DNA from 2 places in the Bacillus sp. DX3.1 genome. Region 1 is predicted to be linked to the other one. Evidence: riboswitches for the same ligand, from Rfam matches in the RefSeq annotation. Region 1 holds a riboswitch; the other holds the start of a gene.
What was found. A riboswitch is a leader RNA that binds a small molecule or an ion and turns the genes downstream of it on or off. The one in region 1 is predicted to bind cyclic di-AMP.
Positions count from the first base shown of each region.

Region 2: another riboswitch for cyclic di-AMP. It lies ahead of QRE67_RS04145 (hypothetical protein); the one in region 1 lies ahead of kimA (potassium transporter KimA).

Region 1 is NZ_CP128153.1:1,627,918-1,638,917, forward strand. Features, by position in the region: gene QRE67_RS08195 (DMT family transporter) at 1-836, opposite strand, end outside; cyclic di-AMP (ydaO/yuaA leader) riboswitch at 1,133-1,277, shown strand; gene kimA (potassium transporter KimA) at 1,432-3,258, shown strand; gene QRE67_RS08205 (permease) at 3,973-4,950, shown strand; gene QRE67_RS08210 (TIGR03943 family putative permease subunit) at 4,963-5,832, shown strand; gene nhaC (Na+/H+ antiporter NhaC) at 6,148-7,551, shown strand; gene fumC (class II fumarate hydratase) at 7,828-9,216, shown strand; gene QRE67_RS08225 (aspartyl-phosphate phosphatase Spo0E family protein) at 9,521-9,781, opposite strand; gene QRE67_RS08230 (alpha/beta fold hydrolase) at 10,229-10,978, opposite strand.
Region 2 is NZ_CP128153.1:844,203-852,554, forward strand. Features, by position in the region: gene QRE67_RS04100 (ABC transporter ATP-binding protein) at 1-595, shown strand, start outside; gene QRE67_RS04105 (ABC transporter permease) at 592-1,344, shown strand; gene QRE67_RS04110 (ABC transporter substrate-binding protein) at 1,341-2,342, shown strand; gene tenI (thiazole tautomerase TenI) at 2,353-2,973, shown strand; gene thiO (glycine oxidase ThiO) at 2,966-4,090, shown strand; gene thiS (sulfur carrier protein ThiS) at 4,286-4,489, shown strand; gene QRE67_RS04130 (thiazole synthase) at 4,492-5,262, shown strand; gene QRE67_RS04135 (thiazole biosynthesis adenylyltransferase ThiF) at 5,255-6,274, shown strand; gene thiD (bifunctional hydroxymethylpyrimidine kinase/phosphomethylpyrimidine kinase) at 6,291-7,103, shown strand; cyclic di-AMP (ydaO/yuaA leader) riboswitch at 7,198-7,343, shown strand; gene QRE67_RS04145 (hypothetical protein) at 7,440-7,838, shown strand; gene QRE67_RS04150 (hypothetical protein) at 7,855-8,085, shown strand.

The sequences.
Region 1 (11,000 bases):
ACATGCAAGATAAGTACGGAAGAAATGATAGCTGCAAGTGGTTCTGTACAACCGAATAGAGTAGTCTCTTTCGGAGTAAGATACCGTATGCTATCTAAATATAGATAGAAAGCAATAAGTGTTCCAAAAATCACGACAAATGCAATTAATAATAGAGTGTTTAGCTCTAGATGTTTTACGTCTGCAAATAATATGAACTGGTTTGTAGAAAGAAAGTTTAAGAGTGTGACTCCGGCTCCTCCTATAATCATTCCCCATCCGACAATAATAGACGAAGACCACTTTTCTAATAATTCTTTTGAATAGAGTGTATAGAATGCTAAAGATAAACCAGATAGAATTCCCCAAATAACAGCAGGTGTAGAAACCGCTAGATTATGAATGGATCCATTTGTTAGCAAGAAAAAGGTTCCGACTAAAGAGAGTGCGATTGAAATGGAATCAATTTTAGTAGGACGAATATTCCATTTGAAAATAAGAAAAATTGTAATAAATATAGGGGCTAAATATTGTAATAATGTTGCAACCGCGGCATTTCCTGCATCAATGGAAGCAAAATAGGTGTATTGTACACCAAGCATTCCTAATAATCCAAACAGAATCATTTTATTGGCGTCAGATTTTTGTTTCCAAATACCGAACACCTCTGATTTTTTACTTCCAAATGATGAGAATAAGAGCAAAATACTGCCTGATATTAATAATCGAACTGTAACTAACCATTCAGTTGAAACATTTTCTTGTTGAAACAGTTGTTGTGCTGCAGTTCCGGATAGTCCCCATAAACTGGCACCCGTAATAACCATTATAATACCTTTCAATCTTCCTTTATCCATTATGGACTCATTCTCCTTTCAATGAGAAAGTTAAATTCATTTGAGATATTGAATACAATATGTAATATATCACGTAAAGTATCAAAGGGAAACTAAAAATTCTGATTTTTGTAACGAGAAGCATATTGTTATGCAGTGATGAATGAATGTATGTATGTATGTATGTATCTTTATCTTGCTCTTTGTCGGTACATCATTTTGTTCCTTATGTTTCTATTTCTAAAGATGTAATCTATTGTATGAAAATTTTTATTTACTTTTTTAAAATAACGGAGTATCATAAACGACAGTTTCAAATTTCTAAATCGCTGAAACCTTATGGTACGGGGGAACCGTTTTTGTGGATTGATACATAATCCAAGGGGTGAATCCTTGCAAGGTAGGGCTACTCAAAGGCCCGAATCCGACAGCTAACCTCGTAAGCGTTATATGAGAAGGAAGGTGGAGCTTGTGCGACAAAAAAATTGATGTCTACAAGTCTATTTGTTATGACTTGTAGACATTTTTTAATTTTCGGGAAAATAAGTTTTTAACCGGAGTGTTTATTTCACTAACAGAGAAATAAACGTATAAAATTATTGGAGAGTGAACATCAGTGGTTTCATCCATAAAGAGATTTTTAATTGGTCGACCGTTAAAGTCAACCGAATTAGGAGAGCAAAAACTTAACAAAACGAAAGCGTTAGCTATTCTTTCTTCTGACGCTTTATCATCAGTTGCATATGGTCCAGAGCAAATATTGATTGCTCTAGCTACAGTTGGCGCGTTAGCATTTTGGTATTCAATTCCTATCGCAATTGGCGTATTAATTCTGTTAACGGCTCTAATTTTGTCTTATAGACAAATTATCTATGCTTATCCTCACGGCGGAGGAGCGTATGTGGTATCAAAGGAAAATCTAGGTATAAATCCTGGGTTAATAGCTGGAGGCTCTTTGTTAGTAGACTACATTTTAACTGTGGCAGTAAGTGTATCTGCGGGTACAGATGCCATTACATCTGCTTTTCCTAACTTACATTCTCATACTGTGGTCATTGCCATCATATTTGTGGTATTTATTACAATCTTGAACTTAAGAGGTGTAACGGAGTCAGCTTCTGTTTTAGCCTATCCGGTTTATTTATTTGTTTTAGCGTTATTCATATTAATCGGTGTAGGTATATACAACATTGTAACGGGTGAGGTTTCGCCTAATTTACATACACCAATTGGTACACCCGTAGCAGGAATCAGTTTGTTTTTACTCTTAAGAGCATTTGCATCAGGCAGTTCTGCTTTGACAGGAGTTGAAGCAATTTCCAATGCAATTCCAAACTTTAAAGATCCCGCCCCTAATAATGCTGCTAAAACGTTACTTGCGATGGGTTTCTTACTTGCATTGTTATTTTCAGGAATCGTATATTTAGCCTATTATTATGGTATTACTCCTAGTAAAGAGGTAACAGTTGTCTCGCAAATTGCTGAAGAAACATTTGGACGGAACTTCATGTATTTCTTTATTCAAGGAACGACAGCATTGATATTAATCCTTGCTGCTAACACTGGATATTCTGCTTTCCCTTTACTGGCAGTCAATCTTGCAAAAGATAAGTTTATACCAAGAATGTTTACAGTTAGGGGAGACCGATTGGGATACTCCAATGGAATTATCATACTTGGAATTGCTTCAATTATCTTAATTATTGCTTTTCAAGGGCAAACAGAGCATCTTATTCCACTTTATGCAGTAGGAGTGTTTATTCCATTTACGTTGTCCCAGTCTGGGATGGTGGTTAAATGGATTCGCGAAAAGCCTAAAGGATGGATTTTAAAATTAACTATTAATTTAACTGGTGCCATTATTAGTTTTATAGTCATGAGTATGTTCTTTTTAACCAAATTTGCACAGGTTTGGCCAGTCTTGATTTTTTTACCTATCATCATTTTTGTCTTTCATAGAATTAGAAAGCATTATGAAGCAGTAGGTGACCAATTAAGTCTTACAACATGTGAGCCTATTGTGCCAATTGAAGGGAATGTAATCATTGTACCTGTGGCTGGTATGACTCATGTAGTAGAGAGCTCATTAAATTACGCTAAATCTCTTTCACCAGATCAGATCATTGCTGTTTACGTTTCTTTTGAAAGGGAAGATGAAAAAAGGTTTGAAGCAAAATGGAATAAATGGCAGCCCGAGGTTAGACTGGTGACACTGCACTCTCATTACAGAAGTATTATTCAGCCACTGACCAAATTTATTGATACAGTTCAATACAAAGCAACTGAAGCAAATTATCGGGTTACTGTGGTAATACCGCAATTTATTCCTAAGAAAGGCTGGCACAATATTCTTCATAACCAGTCTAGCTTACTAATTCGCGCATTCTTGCTTTATCGGAGAAATGTAGTTATCACGACTGTACCTTATCATTTAAAAAAATAAAGATTCCAAAACAAGAAAAGGTAGCTTTACTCATGTAGAGCTACCTTTTCTTGTGCTAACAGGTGCATTATTATACATTAACTACCGCTAAGTGAAGTTATGGTAACTAAAACAGCACCTAACCTTATTTTAATTAGATAAGGTTAGGTGCTGTTTTTATTACGAACGTTTTGTTTAATAAACTCCAACATTCCTTTTGAGAGGAAAATAATACTTACTACCCAAGTGATTCCTGATAAGGCCAATTGAAGGGAATTCTCTTCTGATGCCATATCGTAGTTAGAAGAGTTAGGTCCGATTAGCAGATTTATCCCGCATTAACGGGCAGTAATACCCCCACCTCAAAGTTCGGCAGGAAGCAAAGAAGTTAGGTGGGGGATAAACTGCCCGTAAAAGCCCGATTGGTTCAACTAATAATCAGTGGGGGATGAAGAAAACCCCCACTGATCAAAGTTTCACTTTATCAGAAGGAATAAACTTAAAGCAAGGGTTAAGAAGTGTGCAATAAACCAGATGATATTTTTTCTTTGTACTTAATGAACCAATAAATTAGAAGTATTAAAGAAATTATAACTACAAGACAGGAACCTGTAACTAAATATCCTCTGGTTATAATTTTAGAGTGGGAATAGCGTATAGAAAAATGTTTGGAAAGTGTCATAGATAAAGAGGACAAGCATATTTTTAACTATGAACAAAACGGAGGCGAGGAAGTTGATTTTTACTAGAGTTTCAAAAGAGTTAATTGGAATGTTTCTTATTGCCCTATTTCTTTTTTTACTGTTTTTTGTTGACTTTACAAATCTATCAGCTCTGCAAAAAGGTATTCCGAAAGAGTGGCTTAATGTAAATACGATTTTTTTAAGTATCTTTTTTGAAGCTGTGCCATTTATATTACTTGGGGTATTAATCTCTTCTATCATTCAAGTATTTGTAACGGAGGAAATGATTCAAAAGGTCTTGCCACGGTCAGCAATAATCGCCATCATTCCAGCGGCATTTGTGGGTGTAATTTTCCCTATGTGTGAGTGCGTCATTATTCCTGTAGTGAGAAGACTCATTCAAAAAGGCTTACCTCTTCATGTTGGGATGGTCATTTTAGTAAGTGCTCCGATCTTAAATCCGATTGTTTTCTTATCAACGTATTATGCGTTTCGAACAAATACGACCATTTTATATGCTCGTTTCGGGATTGCATTGCTCGTTGCCTTATTAATTGGACTTATTGTGTATTACGTATACCGCGGGAAAAATGTATTAAAGGATGACAAAGTAATCTCTCATGACGAGAAGAACAAAAGTTGGAGGGATGTTACAAGTCATGGGGTTAATGAATTTTTTGATACAGGAAAGTATTTATTGATTGGCGCTTTTTTAGCAAGCTTATTTCAAACATTTTTAGATCGGAATGTGCTTGCAGAAGTTGCAAGCAGCGGTGTTTTTTCACCATTGGTCATGATGGTTTTTGGCTATGTCTTATCGCTTTGTTCAGAAGCAGATGCTTTTATTGCCGCATCGTTTGGTCATATATTTTCAGCAAAAGCACTTGTCGCCTTCCTTGTATTTGGGCCGATGTTAGATTTGAAAAATACATTGATGTTATTTGCTTATTTTCAAAAGAGATTTGTGTTGTTCTTTATCGGAATTGTGACAACAGCTGTGTATATAATTGTTCAACTTACGATGGGGTAGGGGGAAGAAATGGTGAAAATAAAAAATAAGAAAGAGTTTCATACGTATATTCGAGGCATTATTTTACTTGGTTTTGCGATGCTCCTGTTTAAGCTTCTCGTGACAGGAAATATGGAGCACTTTATTGCACCAAAAATGATAAAATTTATGTATTTTGCGTTTATCAGTTCACTTGTTCTTGGATGCTTACAAGTATGGGGTAGCGGAGAAGAAGAGCAAAAGGCTTGTCATTGCTGTCAAGATCATACATTACCAAAATCAAAAATAGGAGCTTGTATGTTATATGCAATTTTTTTGATTCCCATTGTGAGTGCATTTTTATTTTCAAATGTGACGATTGATGGGAATCTAGCAGCAAAACGTGGTATGAACCAAAGTGCGCAAGCAAAGCAACAGCCAGCAAGCTCCGACTGGAGAGCGTTATTAGTGGATCAAGAAGAAGAACCAATTGCGAATCTTCCTACTTCACAACAGTCACTGGAGGAATTAGAGAAAAACATAACAAAGCAAAAGTCGATTCAAGTGGATGATAAAAATTACATTCCAACGATGAATCTAATCGGTCAAGATGTACTTGGATTTAAAGGGAAACAAATTACATTTACCGGTTTTATTTTTAACGATAAAGAAGTGAAAGGTGATGAAAAAGTAGTGGCTCGTTATGGGATTACGTGCTGCGTGGCAGATGCTTCTGTATGGGGGATGATCGTTTCAGGCGAAGAAATAAAAACGTTGCCGGAAGAAACATGGGTGAAAGTAACCGGTATATTAGATGAAACGATATATAAAGGGACATTATTTCCACTTGTGAAAGTTAGCAAACTAGAAAAAATTGAAAAGCCGAAAGAGCCGTATGTGTATGATGTGTTGCCTCAGCAATGAGCGGTGGTATGAGATGAGGGTTAACTTTTTAAGGGGTTTTGTATAAGCTGATAGAGAAATAAAAGCATAAACTCAGGAAATAGAGAGAGTTTGTGCTTTTATTTTTAGAGAAGTATAAATAAAAATACAACTTTTTTTAAGAGTTTTCATTGCGAAATGCTCGCTCTACTTTTACAATAGAAAAGGTTGTATATTTATTATACTAAAAAAACAAATCGAAATAATATGAAAATTATAGTCTGTCTTGGCATATTGTATAAAATATACATGTAAGACGATGCACATCATGTTATCGACTTGTAAGGAGAGAAGCAAATGAAAAGTGTAAGATTACCATCGATTCCAGAAATCATCATTCTTTTATTATTGTTTCTTGCCGTCGTCTTTTCCTTTCAAACGATTTTTAATCTGCCAATTCAATTAGCGTTATTTATTTCATGGTTTTTAGTGATTGGTCTTGGCTTACGATTAGGTTTTGGTTATCAAGAATTGCAAGATGCCATTACGAAAGGGATTTCTAACGGATTAGAGGCTATTCTTATTTTAGTTGCGGTTGGAGCGCTAATTGGAACGTGGATTGCAGGCGGTGTTGTACCGACGTTAATCTACTACGGATTAGAATTTATTCATCCGAGCATTTTCTTACTAGCAACATTAATTATTTGTTCAATTACTTCTCTTGCAACAGGTACATCTTGGGGAACAGTTGGGACAGCTGGTATTGCTATGATGGCAATCGGTGAAGGTCTTGGCTTACCGCTTCCATTAGTTGCTGGGGCAGTTCTTTCAGGCGCATATTTTGGAGACAAGTTATCACCACTTTCTGATAGTACAGTACTTGCTGCTTCTATGGCGAAAGTAGATGTGATTGCACACGTTCGTGCCATGCTTGTGTTAGATGTGCCAGCATACATTATTACAGGACTTATGTTTACAGTTGCAGGCTGGATGTATGGCGGGAAAAATGTTGATTTAGGTAAGGTTGAGTTTTTAAAAGAATCCTTATTAAAACATTTTGATATCAAAATCTGGATGTTAGTTCCAGCTCTCGTTGTTCTTGTACTGTTAGCAATGAAGCGTCCATCTATGCCAACGATTGCAATGGGGGCATTACTTGGCGCGATTTGGGCAGCATTGTTCCAAGGTATGAATTTCGGTGATGCGATTGGAACAGCATATAATGGATTCTCTATTCAATCTGGTGTTGATTTCGTTGATAAACTGTTAAACCGAGGCGGCATTAATGGCATGCTTGGTTCAGTGGCAGTTATTATTTTCGGACTTGGTTTTGGAGGATTGCTTGAAAAGTTAGGTGTACTAAAAGTAATCGTTTCAAAATTCGAGAAGAAATTAAATTCTGCGGGAAATGTAACACTATCTACATTAATCGTTGCCTTTCTAGCAAACGTATTTGGCTGTGCGATGTATGTATCACTTATTTTAACGCCAAAAATTATGCAAGAGAGCTATGATAAACTAAAACTTGACCGCCGTGTATTAGCTCGTAACTCAGAAGTAGGTGGAACTTTAACTTCAGGTATGGTTCCATGGTCTGATAACGGTATTTTCATGGCTGGTATTTTAGGTGTCGCAACATTATCATACATTCCATTTATGTGGATGAGCTTTGTATCATTAGCATTAGCAATTATTTATGGATATACAGGCAAATTCATTTGGTATGTGGATGATGCTGAAAAAGGGAAGCAAGTATCATAATAACAAAGAGGTCATCTTTTGCGAAAAGCAAAGGGTGGCCTCTTTTACTATAAGTACATATATATTTTTTATGTCGTATTACTTGCGATTGGAGTGTGTGGCTGGTTTTTATCACCTATCCCATCTGAAAAGAATTGAACTAAAAGTGTCAAGAGGATATAGAGGGAGTTTACGTTTTTCAATGAATTTTCTCTATGCGAGTGAGAATCCTTATCATTCGAACGGAAGTCTGTTAAAATAGGAACGTAGGTATTTTATTTTCAAGGGGATGAAAAAATGGAGTACAGAATTGAAAGAGATACATTAGGAGAAATGAAAGTTCCAGCTGATAAATTATGGGCAGCACAAACGCAGCGTAGTAAAGAAAACTTTCCGATTGGTACCGAGCATATGCCGATTGAAATTGTGCAAGCATTTGCGATTTTAAAGAAAAGCGCCGCGATTAGTAATCAGAAATTAGGAAAGCTATCAGAAGAAAAAGCAACTGCAATTGTTGAAGCGGTTGACGAAATTTTAGCAGGAAAATGGAATGAACATTTTCCGTTAGTTGTTTGGCAAACAGGTAGTGGCACGCAATCTAACATGAATGTGAATGAAGTAATCGCAAACCGCGGGAATCAAATTTTAAAAGAAAAAGGGCTTGATGTACATATTCATCCAAATGATGATGTAAATATGTCACAAAGTTCAAATGATACATTCCCAACAGCGCTTCATGTTGCTTGCGTTGTTGCGGTAGAAAATCAAGTGCTACCTGCAATCATAAAATTAAAAGAAACATTACAACAAAAAGTAATTGATTTTCAACATATTATTAAAATTGGTCGTACGCACCTGCAAGATGCAACGCCATTAACATTAGGACAAGAAATTAGTGGTTGGCATCGTATGCTTGAAAAAACAGAGCGGATGATTGCAGAAAGCAATACATACATGAAAGAACTCGCAATTGGTGGTACTGCCGTTGGAACAGGGATTAATGCCCACCCGAAATTCGGCGATATGGTTGCAGAAGAAATTAGCAAGTTTACAGGAAAACAATTTGTATCGGCACCAAACAAGTTTCATGCGTTAACAAGTCACGATGAAGTTGTATTTACACATGGTGCTTTAAAAGCGTTAGCTGCTGATTTAATGAAGATTGCTAATGATGTACGCTGGCTTGCAAGTGGTCCACGTAGCGGACTTGGTGAAATTATTATTCCTGCAAATGAACCAGGAAGTTCGATTATGCCAGGTAAAGTAAACCCAACGCAAAGTGAAGCATTAACGATGGTTGCAGCGCAAGTAATGGGGAATGATGCAACAATTGGATTTGCAGCGAGCCAAGGTAATTTTGAACTAAACGTATTTAAACCAGTGATTGCCTATAACTTCTTACAATCAGCTCGTTTATTAGCGGATGCGACAGCTTCATTTAACGATAAATGTGCAGTTGGTATTGAAGCGAATGAAGAAGTGATTAACCAAAACGTAAATCGTTCATTAATGCTTGTTACAGCTTTAAATCCGCATGTCGGTTATGAAAATGCGGCGAAAATTGCGAAGCATGCACATAAAGAAGGTTTAACGTTAAAAGAAGCAGTGTTGCAATCCGGATTATTAACAGAAGAACAATTCGATGAAATTGTTGATCCGCAGAAAATGATTGCTCCGAAGGAATAAGCTTAATAGTTTAAAAAAGACAGGATTCTCAAATGAGGATCCTGTCTTTTTTAGCTAATAACGGAATTAAGGTAAAGAATCTCATATGAAAAATGAAGAGCATAAATTAATTTATGATAAAATATTGGTAATAAAAGTAAGGTGATGACAATGTTGCTGATTCTGGTGAATGTTTCACGAATCGAGGTACTATCTAGGGGGTTTATTACAGATTTAAACTCGTTTATATATTTAATTTAATATATTATTTTATAGATATTTATATCATAACTATATAAATTATAATGATAAGTAATTTATATAGTTATGATATATTTGTACTTTCCTGTTTAAGAATCCTTACTATAAAAGGATTCTTTTTTTGTTCCATCATACGATAAATTAAACAATCTAGATCTTGGCTAAAATCAATGACTTTTTCATGATCTAAACCGTAACTTGTAACGAGTTGGATTAATTCCTTTTTTTTCTCTTCTATTATGTTGTGTAGCTTCCTCATCTCCATATCTATGCATAAACTCCTCCATCTCATAATATTACTTAAAAAATTATAGATTATTTTCATATATAGTGGAATAGTCTGATTAAATGAAATAGAACATTTTTGTGACAATTTAAGAAAAAATAAGATCGAAAGCCTCGATCTTATTTTTAGCATATTCACCTCAAAATATTGGCTTGATAGCGATGTGGTAGCATCAGGAAAATACAGATTTACAACAATAAGCCGATGTCACAATAAAAACCTGCTGTTTTTTACAACGTTAAGATGTTTGAGACAAGGTATATGGGACGTTTTGAAGCCTTAATTCTCAAGATTTCAATCTTGTATCAATATGGTTACTCTATTGGGACGGACTAAGAAACATTGATATACAGGACTTCTTGCCTTTAACGTTGTAAAAGCGCAAAATCCTGATGCTATCCTCTTATGAAAGAAGAAACGAGCTTTTCGTCTGCTACCGCTAAGTGAAGTTATGCTAACTTCGCTTAGCGGTAGTAAACATGGTCTTTAAGCTTTAATCATTACTAACATGTCTTTAATTGCATTTATTACAGTTTGTGGACGATCCATGTGAATTGCATGTCCAGCATCTTCAACAATTATGTGCTTACTGTTTGTAGATAATTTAGCAAGATTTTTGTGGAATGATATCCAAGCAGACATAGATTCTGGCGTGTGATGAGGTTGTAAACCACCTGTCATCACAATAAGCGGGATATTGCCAAGTGATTTGGCAACCCGAGCTTGTTCTAGGCTTTCTTCAATCTCACTAAGAGAACCTTCAGCAACAAATTGACTGAAGTACGCTTCTCGAACTTCTTTCGAAAATAAAGGAGCCATTATTTTATTTTGATCTTCATGACATGAATCTAAAAGGATTACTCCTGCTATCTCTTCTGGATATGTACTGGCATATAGTCTAACATTTAATCCTCCAAATGAATGACCAACTAACACGTAAGGAGGCTTTACATTTGCTTTCTGAAGTAACGTGCGAAGATTTTCAACAGCTTGTTGACTATGGCGAGGTTTTTTATCATTTTCACTTTCACCGATACCTGCTCTGTCATAAATAAACATTTTTGTGAGCTTTGAAACTTCACCTTTGATGGGTTCCCAATTATTTAATGTCCATCCATATCCAGAATCAAAAACAAAAGTTGGATTTTCATTGTTTTCACCAAAATGTTCATAATAGAGTTTAGTTCCACCTATATCTAATTTTTGACTTACTTTCGTTTTAGTAATTTCATTCATAATATGACCCCCAAGTTTTTCC
Region 2 (8,352 bases), 790 kb from region 1:
TACAGGATTAGAAGAACCGACGGCTGGAACGATTCAACTGACAGAAACAACAAGTCATCCTGTAGGATATATGCCACAAAAAGATATGCTTTTACCATGGAGAACCATTATTGAAAATGCAGCGCTGCCGCTAGAATGTCAGGGGATAAAGAAAAAAGAAGCTCATACAAAGGCAAAGGCGCTTTTAGAACAATTTGGTTTGCAAGGATATGAGAAAAAATATCCGAAGGACTTATCAGGTGGTATGCGGCAGCGTGTTTCATTTATCAGAACGCTATTAACTGGCGGAGAAATTTTATTATTAGATGAGCCGTTTAGTGCACTGGATGCATTAACGAAGGCCACATTGCAAGAATGGCTGTTTGAACAATGGAAACATTGGCAAAAAACAATTCTATTTATTACGCATGATGTGGAAGAAGCACTTTACCTTTCCAATCGAATTTTTGTTGTGACGGAGCAACCTATCACAACTTTGACAGAGCGTGTTGTTCCACTTGGAGCTGATCGTTCAAGAAAAGATTTGTATAAGCCGGAAATATTAGCTTTAAAAGATGAGCTGCTTGGCATGTTGCAAAGGCAGGTGTTCGTATGAAACGTGTTACAGAATTTTTACCTGCACTGATTGTGAGCAGCATTTTACTTGTTAGCTGGGAAGTGGGAGCTAGGATTGTAGATGAGATGTACATATTGCCATCTCCAACTGCAATTCTAGCTAAAATGTGGGCTTTACGTGACATATTACTGACTGTTCATTTACCAGCGACGCTATACGTAGTATTGATAGGCGTTGTTATTTCTATCGTGTTAGGCGTTGGATTAGCGATGGTAATGAGTGCGAGTACATGGATGGAGAGAGCGTTTTATCCGCTTTTAGTTGCTTCACAAACAATTCCAATTACAGCGCTAGCGCCATTATTTGTTTTGTGGTTTGGTTATTCGATTTGGAGCAAAGTAATTGTTACCGTTTTGATTACGTTTTTCCCGATTGCAGTAAATACGTACGATGGTCTGCGTAGTACGAAAAAGGAATGGGAAGAGCTGTTAGTTACATACGGTGCCACGAAAAAAGATATATTTTTAAAGTTAAAGTTGCCATCTGCACTCCCATACTTTTTCTCGGCTTTAAAAATCGCGGTGCCACTTAGTGTAATTGGTGCCGCGATCGGTGAGTGGCTTGGTGCACAAGCTGGTCTTGGATACTTTAGTAAACGAATGATGACGCAGTTAGACGGAGCAGGCGTATTTGCACCGATTGTATTGTTATCATTGCTTGCTATTTTCTTTGTGTTACTTGTTTCTATATTAGAAAAGAAATTTATTAGTTGGAGGAAACATTCATGAAATTATTCAAACGCATCTTTGTGTTTACATTATTAGTTGCAATGATTGCAGGATGTTCTAGTAATTCATCATCAGAGAAGAAAGAAGCTGAAAAAGAAGTAACAGTTATGCTCGATTGGTATCCAAATGCGGTTCATAGCTTTATCTATACAGCAATTGAAAAAGGATACTTTAAAGAAGAAGGAGTGAAGGTCAATATCAAATTTCCTTCTAACCCAACAGATCCATTAACGTTAGCGGCGGCGGGAAAAGTAACAGTTGGTTTATACTATCAACCAGATGTTGTCATTGCAAAAGCAAATGAACAAATTCCAGTGAAATCAATTGGTACGGTTGTACGCTCACCATTAAACCACGTTGTATCTTTAAAATCAGCAGGGATTACTTCACCAAAAGATTTAGAAGGGAAAACAGTTGGTTATTCTGGAACACCTTTAAGTGAGGCGTATTTGAAAACGATGATAAAAGAAGATGGTGGTAATCCAAACAATGTGAAAGTAGTAGATGTTGGGTTTGATTTAGTACCAGCATTAATTACGAAAAAAGTAGATGCTGTAACAGGAGCATACATTAACCATGAAGTTCCAGTTATGCGTCATCAAGGTCATGAGCCAGCGTACTTTAACCCAGCTGACTATGGCGTGCCAAATTATCATGAACTTGTTTTTGTAACAGGTGATAAAACATTGAAAAAGGATAAGGAAGCGTTGCAAGCATTTTTACGCGGTGCAAAAAAAGGATTTGACTTTATGAAGAAAAATCCAGATGAAGCACTCAATATTTTATTAGATCATCAAGAAAAAGAAAACTTCCCACTTGTTCCAGAAGTTGAAAAAGAAAGTATGAAAATTTTGTTAGAAAAAATGGAAACGAAAGATGAGCCATTTTTATCAGATACAAAAGAGTCGTGGGAAAAACAAAATAAATGGCTGAAAGAAAAAGGCATGACAAAAGAGAATGTTCCTGCAAACGAATTATTTGAAAACATTTTAAAGTAGGCGAATGAATATGAAAGACGAGCTCCATGTTATCTCAAATGGTCAGATGGCATTCAAAGAGTTAGCGAATGTAGCGATGCAAATTGAGAGTGAGATTGATTATTTGCATATTCGTGAGCGTGAAAAAAGTACGAAAGAATTATATGAAGGTGTGGAGGGTCTCTTAAAAGGGGGCTTTCCAGCTTCTAAACTTGTGATTAACGATCGAATTGATATTGCAATTTTGTTAAATATCCCACGTGTACAATTAGGCTATCGAAGTACTAATGTCGGGTCTGTGAAAGAAAAATTTTCTTATTTGCATGTTGGATATTCTGTACATTCTCTAGAGGAAGCGATAATTGCCTTCAAAAATGGGGCAGATTCACTTGTTTATGGGCACGTATTTCCGACAAGTTGTAAGAAAGGTGTTCCAGCAAGAGGGCTAGAAGAAATTTCAGATATGGCAAGACGGTTAACGATACCCATTACAGCAATTGGAGGTATAACGCCTCAAAATACAGCGTACGTGCTTCAAGCTGGTGTGACTGGCATTGCAGTGATGTCTGGAATTGTAAGTGATAGAGAACCGTATGAGCAAGCAAGGCTATACAAGGAAACAATACGAAAGTGGGCGGAAAATCATGAGTAAGATATATGATGTAGCCATTATTGGCGGTGGTGTAATTGGTAGTTCAGTTGCACATTTTCTAGCGGAAAGAGGTTACCGAGTAGCAATTGTTGAAAAGCAAAGGATTGCATCTGAAGCTTCTAAGGCGGCTGCGGGTTTACTCGGTGTACAAGCGGAGTGGGATGAGTACGATCCATTATTTGAGCTTGCTAGAAAAAGCCGTGCAATATTTCCACACCTTGCAGAAGCTTTACGTGAAAAAACGGGTATTGATATTGGGTATGAGGGAAAAGGAATTTATCGTATTGCTCAAAATGAAAATGAGGCGACAAGGTTGCTTCACATCATGAAGTGGCAGCAGCAAATAGGAGAAGCGTCCCATTTTATTTCTGGGGAGCAGCTTCGTGACAAAGAGCCCTATCTATCTCCTTCTATTATTGGGGCGGTGTATCATCCAAAAGATGGTCATGTCATTGCACCAGATCTTACCAATGCGTTTGCGCACTCTGCCGCGATATCTGGTGCAGATTTATACGAACAAACAGAAGTGTTTGATATTCAAATTGAAAAGAATCAAGTAAAGGGAATCGTGACAAATGAAGGTACGATTTTATGTGAAAAAGTCGTGATTGCTGGTGGCTCTTGGAGTACAAAGCTACTTCACTATTTTGAGAAAGACTGGGGTACATATCCTGTAAAAGGTGAAGTTGTTGCCGTGCATAGCCGTAAGCCGCTTTTACAAGCACCTATTTTTCAAGAGCGGTTTTATATCGCACCGAAACGCGGCGGGCGTTATGTCATCGGGGCAACGATGAAGCCTCATACCTTTAATAAATCTGTACAACCAGAAAGTATTACATCGATATTAGAACGTGCTTATACGATTCTACCAGCCTTAAAAGAAGCAGAATGGGAAAGTACATGGGCTGGATTACGTCCGCAATCTAATCACGAGGTGCCGTATATGGGGGCGCATGAAGAAATAAAAGGACTATATGCTTGTACCGGTCATTACCGAAACGGAATTTTATTAAGTCCAGTTTCTGGTCAATATATGGCTGATCTAATAGAAGAAAAGCAAGGAAATCATTTGCTAGATTCATTGCTTTCTAAATCGATTTATATAAATACAAATTAAAAAACCGACATAAAACCCTTCTTTTTAGGTGGGAGAGAGCATCCGTTCATGCATAGCCGCGGTCAGATCCTTTTCCTGCCCCATGCCAAGTGAAAACAAAGAGAGCAAACGAGTGCAGGTCACCTTTTGTTATCCATAGCCGCGGCTTATATGTTGAAAAATCAAAATGGATTTATATAGAAAGGGGATGGAAGCTTGAACTTAAAAATTAACGGCAAGCAAGTAGAGGTGCCAGGTGATGTAAAAACAGTAGCAGGATTGCTGACACATCTAAGCTTAGATACAAAAATTGTTGTAGTAGAACGTAACCAAGATATTTTGCAAAAAGAAGACCATCAAGATACATCTGTTTTTGATGGAGATCAAATTGAGATTGTAACTTTTGTAGGAGGCGGTTGATTATGTTAAACATTGGACCATTTACTTTTCATTCTAGACTTTTATTAGGAACAGGGAAATTTTCTGATTTTGATGTGCAACGAAAAGCAATTGAAGTATCAGAGGCAGAAATTTTAACATTTGCGGTGCGTCGCATGGATATCTTCGATGCGGACCAACCGAATTTACTAGAAAAAATTGATGTGAAAAAATATACGTTACTTCCAAATACAGCGGGAGCAAAAAATGCTGAAGAAGCAGTGCGCATTGCAAAGTTAGCAAAAGCATCTGGACTTTGTGACATGGTAAAAGTAGAGGTTATCGGTGATGATCAAACATTATTACCGGACCCTGTTGAAACGTTAAAAGCATCTGAAATGTTATTAGAAGAAGGATTTATTGTTCTTCCTTATACGTCTGATGATGTTGTATTAGCGCGTAAATTACAAGAATTAGGCGTTCATGCGATTATGCCAGGTGCGTCACCAATCGGTTCAGGACTTGGTATTGTAAATCCACTTAACCTAAGCTTTATCATTGAACAGGCAACGGTACCTGTTATTGTTGATGCTGGGATCGGTAGCCCAACTGACGCAGCATTTGCGATGGAATTAGGAGCAGATGGTGTTTTATTAAATACAGCTGTATCTGGTGCGAAAGATCCTGTCAAAATGGCAGAAGCAATGAAACTAGGTATTCATGCTGGTCGTTTAGGTTTCGAAGCAGGACGTATTGCTCGTAAACGCTGTGCAACAGCAAGTAGTCCATTAGAAGGAATGAGCGTAGTTGAATAATCGATATTCTCGCCAAGAGCTATTTTCTCCTATTGGGGAAAGAGGCCAGCAAAAAATAGGAGAAAAACATGTGCTAATTATCGGTGCAGGAGCACTTGGTAGTGCAAACGCCGAGATGCTTGTTCGAGCTGGTGTTGGTAAAGTAACGATTGTTGATCGCGACTATATTGATTGGAGCAATTTACAACGTCAGCAGCTGTACTGTGAAGCTGATGTGGAAAGTAATCTTCCAAAGGTAGTGGCTGCAAAACGACGCTTGCAAGCGATTAATAGCCATGTGGTTGTAGACGCATATGTGCAAGATGTAACAGCAGAAGAGTTAGAACAGCTCATTACGGATGTAAATGTCATGATTGATGCAACTGATAACTTTGAAACGCGTTTTATTGTAAATGATATATCACAAAAATATTCGATTCCTTGGATTTACGGGGCATGTGTAGGTAGCTACGGTCTTTCTTATACGATTTTACCAGGAAAGACGCCGTGCTTATCTTGCCTACTACAATCGATACCGCTTGGCGGAGTGACTTGTGATACAGCAGGGGTTATTTCACCTGCTGTATCACTTGTTGTGTCGCATCAAGTGACGGAAGTACTTAAAATTTTAGTAGAGGATGAGGAAGCGCTTCGCGACGGACTTGTATCGTTTGATGTATGGAAAAATGAATATTCATGCATGAATGTTCAAAAGCTGCGAAAGCAGAATTGCCCATCATGTGGCGAGGAGGCAATCTATCCATATTTAAGTAAAGAAAATACATCTAAAACAGCTGTTCTATGTGGAAGAAATACGGTTCAAATTCGTCCTCCACATAAAGAGCAACTTGACTTTGAACGATATAAAGGGATGTTGCAAGATCGTGTGGCTGATTTAACAGTAAATCCATACTTATTATCATTTTCTGTTGATGGAAAGAGATTGGTAGCATTCCAAGACGGGCGTGTTCTCGTGCATGGAACGAAGGATATGATAGAAGCAAAAACAATCTATCATCGTTATTTTGGATAGAAAAAGGGTGAGTGAGATGAAAGTGAATAAAGCATTAACGATTGCTGGATCTGATAGCGGTGGCGGCGCAGGCATTCAAGCTGACTTAAAAACGTTCCAAGAACTCGGTGTGTACGGAATGACAGCCATTACTGCGATTACCGCACAAAATACGCTCGGTGTACAGGGTGTGTACCCTGTTGCAATTGAGGGCATTCAGGAGCAATTACATTCGATTGGTACAGATTTAACACCGGATGCCGTCAAACTAGGCATGCTATTTAGTAGTGAGATTATTGGTGTTGTTGCAGAAAATATTAAGAAATTTGATTGGAATAATATTGTACTAGATCCTGTTATGATAGCGAAAGGTGGGGCATCGCTCTTACAACAAGAAGCAGTTCAAGCATTGAAAGAGCATTTATTGCCAATCGCAACGGTAGTCACTCCAAATGTACCAGAAGCGGAAGTGTTAACTGGAATGGAGATTCATAATATTGAAGATAGTAAACAGGCTGCGAAAGTGTTGCATGAGTTAGGAGCGAAGTATGTTCTCATGAAAGGTGGTCATGCGGCGTATCAAGGCGATGAAGTCATCGATTTATTATTTGATGGCGAGAAGTTTATTGAGTACAGAAGTGAACGAATTGATTCAAAACAAACACATGGTAGTGGTTGCACATTTGCATCCGCTGTAACGGCTGGCTTAGCAAAAGGATATCGTACCCAAGAGGCAGTTCAAGAAGCTAAAAGATTTATTAGCATAGCGATTGAACAGCAATTAAATATCGGAAGTGGTCATGGTCCGACGAATCATTTTGCTTATAAACATCAAAAAATACATGCATAAACATTCATATTTTTAAGAGAAGCCAGTTGAAAAAACTGGCTTTTTTATTATTTACTTTTTCCAAAATTAGGGGTAGTATATCATCCATAATCAAATTTCTAGAACGCTGAGTCCAGTATATGGAACGGAGGAACCAAATTGTGCATTGTCACTAGGGGTGAGTCTTTCATAATGAAAGTAGGGCTACTCTCAAAGTCCGAATCCGACAGCTAACTTCGTAAGCGTATTGAGAGGGGATGGTGTAACGATGGATACATCGCTTCATCGATCCGATTAGTGTAAAAGAATCGTAAATTATTATATCGAAATTCTTTTATACTAAGGAGGATGACGTGCATGGATAGGGAAAAAGAATTGACACTCATTTGTGTAGGAGAAGAGAACAAAGTAAATAGTTTACGAGAATTAGCGCCTTTTCAAAGCGATATGATTATTTTTACAGTAACTGAATACGTAGCCGCTGAAGTGCGGGCATGTGGATTTGAAAAAACATATTGTTGTAATGAAGAACAGAAGCTAACAAGTATTTGTAAGGGAGTTAAAAAAGTAATTTTGCTAGGAGATGAACTCCCAACGGTTAGCTTTTTTACAGAACGTATTCGCTTTTCCTTCCAAGCACCCATTACGGTTGTCACAAGAAATAAACAGTATCCGGTTCGGCTCTATCAAACAATTGGAGCTAATTTTGTAGTGTTTACGAATTGTGATAACATTTCATTTTTATTTTTTGAGTAGGGCGGAGGAAATGAATATGAAAGTGTTGTTATGTCATGATATAGCAAACCGATGGGCAATATCACTAGAAAGAGTGCACGAATTAGTAATGCAGGATATGGCCTTTCCAAAGCCATATGTAGTACTGCCGCTAGAAGGTGCAAGTTTATATTTAGAGAATGATATTATCGAGTATGAAAAGAAACATGCAGAGCTAATGCGAGTATGTTTTCGAGGGCGTAATTTGTGCCACTTTTATAATTATTAGATTTGTAATATAAAAGGAGCGAATTCCGGGTACTATGAAAATGGTATTTGGATTATGAGCTCCTTTTTAATTTGTATAAATACAAATTAAAAAACCGACATAAAACCCTTCCTTTTAGGTGGGAGAGAGAATCCGTTCATGCATAGAAGCGGTCAAATTCTTTTCCTGCCCAGACACAGTGAAAACAAAGAGAGAAAACGAGTGCAGGTCACCTTTTGTTATCCATAGCAGCAGCTTATATGTCGAAAAATCAAAATGGATATATAT